Regions from separate parts of the Streptomyces sp. NPDC048389 genome, predicted to be linked through region 1. Evidence: riboswitches for the same ligand, from Rfam matches in the RefSeq annotation. Region 1 holds a riboswitch; the other holds the start of a gene.
What was found. Region 1 has a riboswitch for cobalamin ahead of AB0903_RS22950 (cobalamin biosynthesis protein). Riboswitches for the same ligand answer to the same signal wherever they lie in the genome.

Region 2: another riboswitch for cobalamin. It lies ahead of AB0903_RS31665 (energy-coupling factor ABC transporter permease); the one in region 1 lies ahead of AB0903_RS22950 (cobalamin biosynthesis protein).

Annotation. Positions count from the first base shown of each region.
Region 1 covers NZ_JBEZKP010000036.1:17,057-20,927, reverse strand. The annotation lists gene AB0903_RS22960 (inorganic phosphate transporter) at 1-863, shown strand, start outside; gene AB0903_RS22955 (hypothetical protein) at 876-1,097, shown strand; cobalamin riboswitch at 1,228-1,358, shown strand; gene AB0903_RS22950 (cobalamin biosynthesis protein) at 1,465-2,415, shown strand; gene AB0903_RS22945 (cobyric acid synthase) at 2,412-3,871, shown strand, end outside.
Region 2 covers NZ_JBEZKP010000075.1:9,269-13,139, forward strand. The annotation lists gene dhaK (dihydroxyacetone kinase subunit DhaK) at 1-667, shown strand, start outside; gene dhaL (dihydroxyacetone kinase subunit DhaL) at 724-1,335, shown strand; gene AB0903_RS31660 (PTS fructose transporter subunit IIA) at 1,332-1,742, shown strand; cobalamin riboswitch at 2,025-2,219, shown strand; gene AB0903_RS31665 (energy-coupling factor ABC transporter permease) at 2,249-2,938, shown strand; gene AB0903_RS31670 (energy-coupling factor ABC transporter substrate-binding protein) at 2,935-3,282, shown strand; gene cbiQ (cobalt ECF transporter T component CbiQ) at 3,289-3,871, shown strand, end outside.

The DNA of each region.
Region 1 (3,871 bases):
GCTTCGCCGGGGTCAACGGCGGCGTCGTCGTCACCAAGGTGCTCATCCCGGCCATCGCCGCGCCGGTCGTGGCCGGCCTCGCCGCCATGCTGGCGGCACGGCTGACGTACCGGGTCGACAGGAACACCGACGCGAAGGCCACCGCCAAGGGGTACCGCGCGGGGCAGATCGCCTCCGCCGGCCTCGTCTCCCTGGCGCACGGCACCAACGACGCCCAGAAGACCATGGGCATCATCACGCTGGCGCTGGTGGCCGGCAACGTCCTCGCCCCCGGGTCCAACCCTCCGATGTGGGTCATCGTCTCGGCCGGTCTGGCGATCGCACTCGGCACCTACCTCGGCGGCTGGCGCATCATCCGCACCATGGGCAAGGGGCTCACCGACCTCCAGCCGCAGCAGGGCTTCGCCGCCCAGACCAGCGCTGCCAGCGTGATCCTCGCCTCCTCGAACCTCGGCTTCTCGCTGTCGACGACGCACTCCTGCTCGGGCGCCGTCATGGGCGCGGGCCTCGGCCGCAAGGGCGGCGTGGTCCGCTGGTCCACCGCCACCCGGATGTTCGTGGCCTGGGGTCTGACCCTGCCGGCCGCCGGACTCGTCGCGGCGATGTCCGAGTTCGTCACCAAGCAGGGCGGCTGGGGTGTCGCGGCCGTCGCCGTCTTCCTCGTCGCCTCCTGCATCGCGATCTGGGTCATCTCGCGCCGCCAGATCGTCAACCACACCAACGTCAACGACGTCGACACCGAGGAGCCCGCGGACGTCGTCACGGACGCCGTCGCGGCCGTCATCCCGCCGCCCGCCGGCGAACTGAAGACCACTCTCCCGGCCCCCGCCGACTCCGAGCCGGTCCGTCCGGCCGCGGTGTAAGGAAGCAGCAGTATGAAGATCGACTGGGTAGCTCTCGGCTCCGTGTTCGGCGTCAGCCTCGTCGCCACCGTCGCCCTGGTGGGCCTGTTCACCCTGGGCATCGTGAGCCTGTCCAAGCAGCAGTCCGGCACGCAGACCGCAGGCTCCGGCGTGCTGGCCCGCACCGGCGCGTACGCCTGCTTCGCGCTCTGCGCGGCGGCGGTGTCCTACGGGATCTATCTGATCGTCACCTGACGTCGGACAGCCGCCCGGAGGCCGGGCCGTACGCACCGCGGGTGGGTACGGCCCGGCCTTCGCGCGTCCGCCGGTGTGGGACTCCGCACACTGTCCCGTCGCAGGTCAAGGGCGAGTTGACGGGCGTTCGCGCACATGGTGGACTGCCGGGGCCATCAACGGCGGCAGAAGAGGAAGTCCGGTGCGAATCCGGCGCGGTCCCGCCACTGTCACCCGGGAACACCCGGGGAGCCAGGAACTCTCGCCGCCGGTCACGTCGAACCAGGGCGCGGACCCTGAGTGAGGACTCCTGCCATGCCCGGTCGCGGTACTGCCCTGTCCGTCGGACACCGTCCCTCCGGACATCTCCCCTCGGAACGCTGATCCGGTGCGCGCGGACCGCGTCTTCCTGTACGGCGCCGCAGCCGGCCTCCTCGGCGACCGACTCCTGGGCGATCCCCGCCGGGGGCATCCGGTCGCCGTGTTCGGGCGGGCAGCGGGCGCCGTCGAGCGTGCCCTGTGGCGCGACCACCGAGGCCGGGGCGCCCTGCACACCGCGGTGTGCGCCGGCGGAGCCGTGGCCGCGGCGGCCCTGACCGCCCGCGCCGTACGCCGCTCACCCGTCGCCTCGGTCGCCCTGACCGCCGCCGCGACCTGGGCCGTCGTCGGCGGTACGACGCTCGGGCGCGAGGCCGCGGCCGTCGGCGAGGCGCTGGCGGCCGGGGACGTCGAGGCGGCGCGCGAGCGGCTGCCCCATCTGTGCGGGCGCGACCCGCAGGCCCTGGACGAGCAGCAGATCGCCCGCGCCGTCGTGGAGTCCGTCGCGGAGAACACCTCCGACGCGGTCGTCGGCGCCCTCGTGTGGGGCGCCGTGGCGGGCGTGCCCGGGCTGGTGGGCTTCAGGGCGGTGAACACCCTGGACGCGATGGTCGGCCACAAGTCGCCGCGCTACCGGCGCTACGGCTGGGCGTCGGCCCGCCTCGACGATGTGGCCGGCTGGCCGGGCGCCCGGCTGACCGCCGTGCTGGCGGCCGTCTGCGGTCCGGACCCGCGGGGCGCCGTACGGGCCTGGCGGGCCGACGCCGCCAAGCACCCGAGCCCCAACGCGGGCCCCGTGGAGGCGTCCTTCGCGGGTGCCCTGGGCGTACGGCTGGGTGGGACCCTCTCCTACGGCGGTCGGGTCGAACACCGGCCGGTGCTGGGCGCGCAGGGCCGCGCGGTGGAGTTCGGCGACATCACACGGGCGGTGCGGCTGTCGCACCGGGTGGGCCTGCTGGCCCTGGCGGTCTGCGCGGGCGCACGGCTCGGCGTGGGGGCACTGAAACGGAGACGGGCATGAGCGGTGGGCTGTTGGTCGCGGGGACCACCTCGGACGCGGGCAAGAGCGTCGTCACCGCCGGGATCTGCCGGTGGCTGGTGCGGCAGGGTGTGAAGGTCGCGCCGTTCAAGGGGCAGAACATGTCCCTCAATTCGTTCGTGACCCGTGAGGGCGCCGAGATCGGGCGGGCACAGGCCATGCAGGCGCAGGCCGCCCGCGTGGAGCCCACCGCGCTGATGAATCCCGTACTGCTCAAGCCGGGCGGCGATCGCTCCAGCCAGGTGGTACTGATGGGCAGGCCCGTCGGGGAGATGAGCGCCAAGGGCTACCACGGGAACCGGCAACGAGAACTCTTCGAGCCGGTCATGGCGTGCCTGGAGGAGCTGCGGGGCACGTACGACGCTGTGATCTGCGAAGGGGCGGGCAGCCCGGCCGAGATCAATCTGCGGCGCACGGACATCGTGAACATGGGCATCGCGCGGGCGGCACGGCTACCGGTCCTGGTGGTCGGCGACATCGACCGGGGAGGCGTGTTCGCGCAGTTCTTCGGTACGACGGCGCTGCTGAGCCCCGAGGACCAGTCGCTCGTGGCGGGCTATCTGGTCAACAAGTTCCGCGGTGACGTGTCGCTTCTGGAGCCGGGGCTCGAGATGCTGCGCGGCCTGACCGGGCGGCCGACCTACGGTGTGCTGCCGTACGCCCACGGACTCGGCATCGACGAGGAGGACGGCCTCAGGGTGTCCCTGCGCGGCGCGGTACGGGAGTCGGTGGTCGCCGCGCCCGTCGGTGAGGACGTGCTGAGGGTCGCGGTGTGCGCGGTGCCGCTGATGTCGAACTTCACCGATGTGGACGCGCTGGCGGCCGAACCGGGCGTCGTGGTGCGGTTCGTGGACCGCGCGGAGGAACTCGTGGACGCCGACCTGGTGGTGGTCCCGGGCACCCGGGGAACGGTCCGGGCACTGGCGTGGCTGCGGGAACGCGGGCTGGCGGACGCCCTGGCGCGGCGGGCGGCCGAGGGCCGGCCGGTGCTGGGCATCTGCGGCGGCTTCCAGGCGCTCGGCCGGCACATCGAGGACGAGGTCGAGTCGAGGGCGGGCGAGGTCGCGGCGCTCGGACTGCTGCCGGTACGGGTGCGGTTCGCGCGTGAGAAGACCCTCGCGCGGCCCGTCGGCGAAGCACTCGGGGAACGGGTCGAGGGCTACGAGATCCATCACGGTGTCGCCGAGGTCCTCGGTGGAGAGCCCTTCCTGGACGGCTGCCGGGTGGGCGCGGTGTGGGGGACGCACTGGCACGGGTCACTGGAGAGCGACGGCTTCCGGCGGGCCTTCCTGCGGGAGGTCGCGGCGCAGTCCGGGCGGCGGTTCGTGCCCGCGTCCGGCACGAGCTTCGGTGCACTGCGGGAGGAGCAGCTGGACCGACTGGGGGATCTGATCGAAGAGCACGCTGACACGTCGGCGTTGATGCGGCTGATCGAGGC
Region 2 (3,871 bases), on a different contig from region 1:
CGTCCTGAACTTCGACATGGCCGCCGAGCTCGCGGAGGACGAGGGCGTACGGCTGGGGCGGGTCCTGGTCGACGACGACGTGGCCGTGACGGACAGTCTGTACACGGCCGGGCGGCGCGGCACCGGGGCGACCCTGTTCGTGGAGAAGATCGCCGGGGCCGCCGCCGAGGAGCGGGCTCCGCTGGAGCGGGTCGAGGCGATCGGCCGGCAGGTCAACGCGTCGTCCCGCAGCTTCGGCGTGGCGCTGAGCGCCTGCAGCACTCCGGCGAAGGGCGGGCCCACCTTCGACCTGCCGTCCGGTGAGCTGGAGTTGGGCGTCGGCATCCACGGCGAGCCGGGGCGGGAGCGCCGGCCGATGATGACGTCGCGGGAGATCGCCGACTTCGCCGTCGACGCCGTCCTGGAGGATCTGCGCCCCTCGGGCCCGGTGGTCGCCCTCGTCAACGGCATGGGCGCGACACCGCTGCTGGAGTTGTACGGCTTCAACGCGGAGGTCCAGCGGGTACTGGCCGAGCGGGACGTGCCCGTGGCCCGTACCCTCGTCGGCAATTATGTGACGTCTCTCGACATGGCCGGCGCGTCCGTGAGCCTCTGCCAGGTGGACGAGGAGTTGCTCAGGCTCTGGGACGCGCCGGTGCGGACCCCTGCGCTGCGCTGGGGCTCGTGACGGGCTCCGGGCCGTACCACCGTCCTTCGAACCGATCGACTGACCAGGGAGTTCCTGTGCTTGACGCCGACTTCTTCTTCCGCTGGCTGGCCGCCGTCGCCGCGGCCGTGGACCGGGAGGCGGACCGACTGACCGAGTTGGACTCGGCGATCGGTGACGCGGATCACGGCAGCAATCTCCGGCGCGGTTTCGCGGCCGTCGGCACCGCGCTGGAGAAGGAGCCGCCGGCGACGCCCGGCGCGGTCCTGATGCTGGCCGGACGGCAGTTGGTGTCGACGGTCGGCGGCGCGTCGGGCCCGCTGTACGGGACGCTGCTGCGGCGTACCGGCAAGGCGCTGGGCGATGACACGGAGGTGACGCCCGCGCGGCTCGCCGACGCGCTGCGGGCGGGAGTCGCCGCGGTGGCGCAGTTGGGCGGCGCGAAAGCGGGCGACAAGACGATGCTGGACGCACTGGAGCCTGCGGTGGCGGCGCTCGGCGACAGTACGGAGTCGTTCGCCGCGGCCCGCGAGGCCGCCGAGCAGGGGGCGCTGGCGACGGTGCCGCTGCAGGCGCGCAAGGGCAGGGCGAGCTACCTCGGTGAGCGCAGCATCGGCCACCAGGATCCGGGGGCCACGTCGTCCGCCTTGCTGGTCGCCGCGCTCGCCGAGGCGGTGGAGGCGGCATGAGCGACGGCGGGCAGGTCGGGATCGTGCTGGTCTCGCACAGCAGGGAGGTCGCCGCCGCGGTGGCCGAACTGGCCAAGGGGCTCGCGGGTGGCGGCGGTACGGCCCCGGTGGCGCCGGCCGGCGGCACACCGGACGGCGGTCTCGGCACCAGTGCGGAGCTGATCACCGCGGCGGCGGAGCGGGTCGACGGCGGCGCGGGCGTCGCGGTCCTGGTGGACCTGGGCAGCGCCGTACTGACGGTCAAGGCCCTGCTGGCCGAGGGCGGCGAACTCCCGGACGGGACCCGGCTGGTGGACGCGCCGTTCGTGGAGGGCGCGGTGGCGGCGCTGGTGACGGCCTCCGCGGGGGGTGACCTGGAGGCGGTGGAGGCCGCGGCCTCGGAGGCGTACGACTACCGCAAGGTGTGACGTCCGCCTACCGCCGGGCCACGGCAGGTGTGACGTTCGACTACCGCCAGGTGTGACGTCCGCCTACCGCCGGGCCACGGCAGGTGTGACGTTCGGCTACATCCAGGTGTGACATGCGGCTACCGCACGGGTGACGTTCGCCTACCGGAACCGGAAGGTGTGACGTTCGGTTACCACGTACGCCGCCGCGGGGCGCGCCCCGCGGCCGGGGTGTGGCGCACGGCTCACTCCGGCCGCGGGCGGGTGCGCCCGTGCGCGGCTTGTATGTCGCTGGTTGGCGCATTACTGTCACGGGGCCTTGGTGTTCGGGAAACCGGTGCAGTACCGGTGCGGCCCTCGCCACTGTGATCGGGAAGTCCGGCTCCGACCCCTCACGGGGAGCCACTGGGACACCGCGCCTGCGCGGTGCCCGGGAAGGCGGAGTACGGGCGGCATGACCCGTCAGCCAGGAGACCGGCCAGGGTGCGTTGTCCATCCACGAGGTGCTGGAGAGGGTCTCCCACATCATGCACATAGCCGAGGGGTATCTGCCCCCGTTGCACGCGGCCGCCTGGGGCGTCGCGTCCGCCCCGTTCGTCGTCCACGGAGTACGCGCCCTGACTCGCGAGGTCAAGGCCAATCCCGATTCCACCCTGCTGCTCGGAGCTGCGGGCGCTTTCACGTTCGTCCTGTCTGCCTTGAAGATCCCGTCGGTGACCGGCAGCTGCTCGCACCCGACCGGCACCGGTCTCGGCGCGATCCTGTTCAGACCGCCGGTCATGGCGGTGCTCGGCACGATTACGCTGCTCTTCCAGGCCCTGCTGCTGGCGCACGGCGGTCTGACCACGCTCGGCGCCAACGTCTTCTCGATGGCGGTCGTCGGCCCCTGGGCGGGGTACGGAATCTACCGGCTGCTGCGCGGGTTCGAGGCGCCGCTGATGGTGAGCGTGTTCTTCGGCGCGTTCACCGCCGACCTGTCCACGTACTGCATGACCACCGTGCAGCTGGCGCTCGCGTTCCCCGACCCGGGCAGCGGTGTGGCGGGCGCGCTGGCGAAGTTCGGCGGGATATTCGCGGTCACGCAGCTGCCGCTGGCCGTCAGCGAGGGCCTGCTCACCGTGCTGGTGATGCGGCTGCTCAGCCGGTCCAGCAAGGGAGAACTGACCAGGCTGGGCGTGCTGGTCGCGGGTACGAAGAAGGAGGCCGCGGTCCGATGAGCCGTAACGCGAGAATCAACACCCTGCTCCTGCTGGTCGTGGCGGCCCTGGCCGTTCTGCCCCTGGTCCTGGGGCTCGGGGACCACAAGGAGGAGCCGTTCGCCGGCGCCGACGGGGAGGCCGAGGCGGCGATCACGGAGCTCGAACCGGACTACGAGCCCTGGTTCTCCCCGCTGTACGAACCGCCGTCCGGCGAGGTCGAGTCGGCGCTGTTCTCCCTGCAGGCGGCGCTCGGCGCGGGTGTACTGGCGTACTACTTCGGGCTGCGCCGGGGTCGGCGGCAGGGAGAGGAACGGGCAAGGGCAGCCGCCGAGGACTCGGACACCACCGCGCCGGCGGCGTAGCCGCCGATGCTTCCCATCGACGTGGCGGCGCACAGCAGCAGCTGGCGCCGCCGCCACCCGGGCGAGAAGGCCGCCCTCGGGATCGGCCTTACGGTGACGGCCGTCTGCCTGCCGCCGTGGCCCGGCGCCGTCCTCGTCGCCGCGGCCACACTCGCCGTACTGCTCGGTCCGGCGGGGGTGGCGCCGCGTCGGCTCTGGAGGGCGTTCCGGATCCCGCTGGGGTTCTGTGTCACCGGCGCCGTACCTCTGCTGTTCTCCGTGGGCGGCCCGGACGGCCTGGTCGCGTTCGCGCCCGACGGGCCGGGACACGCCGTGCGGCTGCTGTTGCGCACGTCGGCTGCCTCGCTGGGCGTGCTGCTGTTCGCCTTCACGACGCCGGTGTCCGACGTGCTGCCGCGGCTCGTGAAGGCCGGCGTGCCGCCCGCGGTCGTCGACGTGGCGCTCGTGATGTACCGCATCAGTTTTCTGCTGCTCGACGCCGTCGGCAATATCCGCCAGGCCCAGGCCGCCCGCCTCGGCCACACGACCAGAGCCGCGGCGTGGCGCTCGCTCGCGGGGCTGGGGGCGACGGCCTTCGTACGCGCCTTCG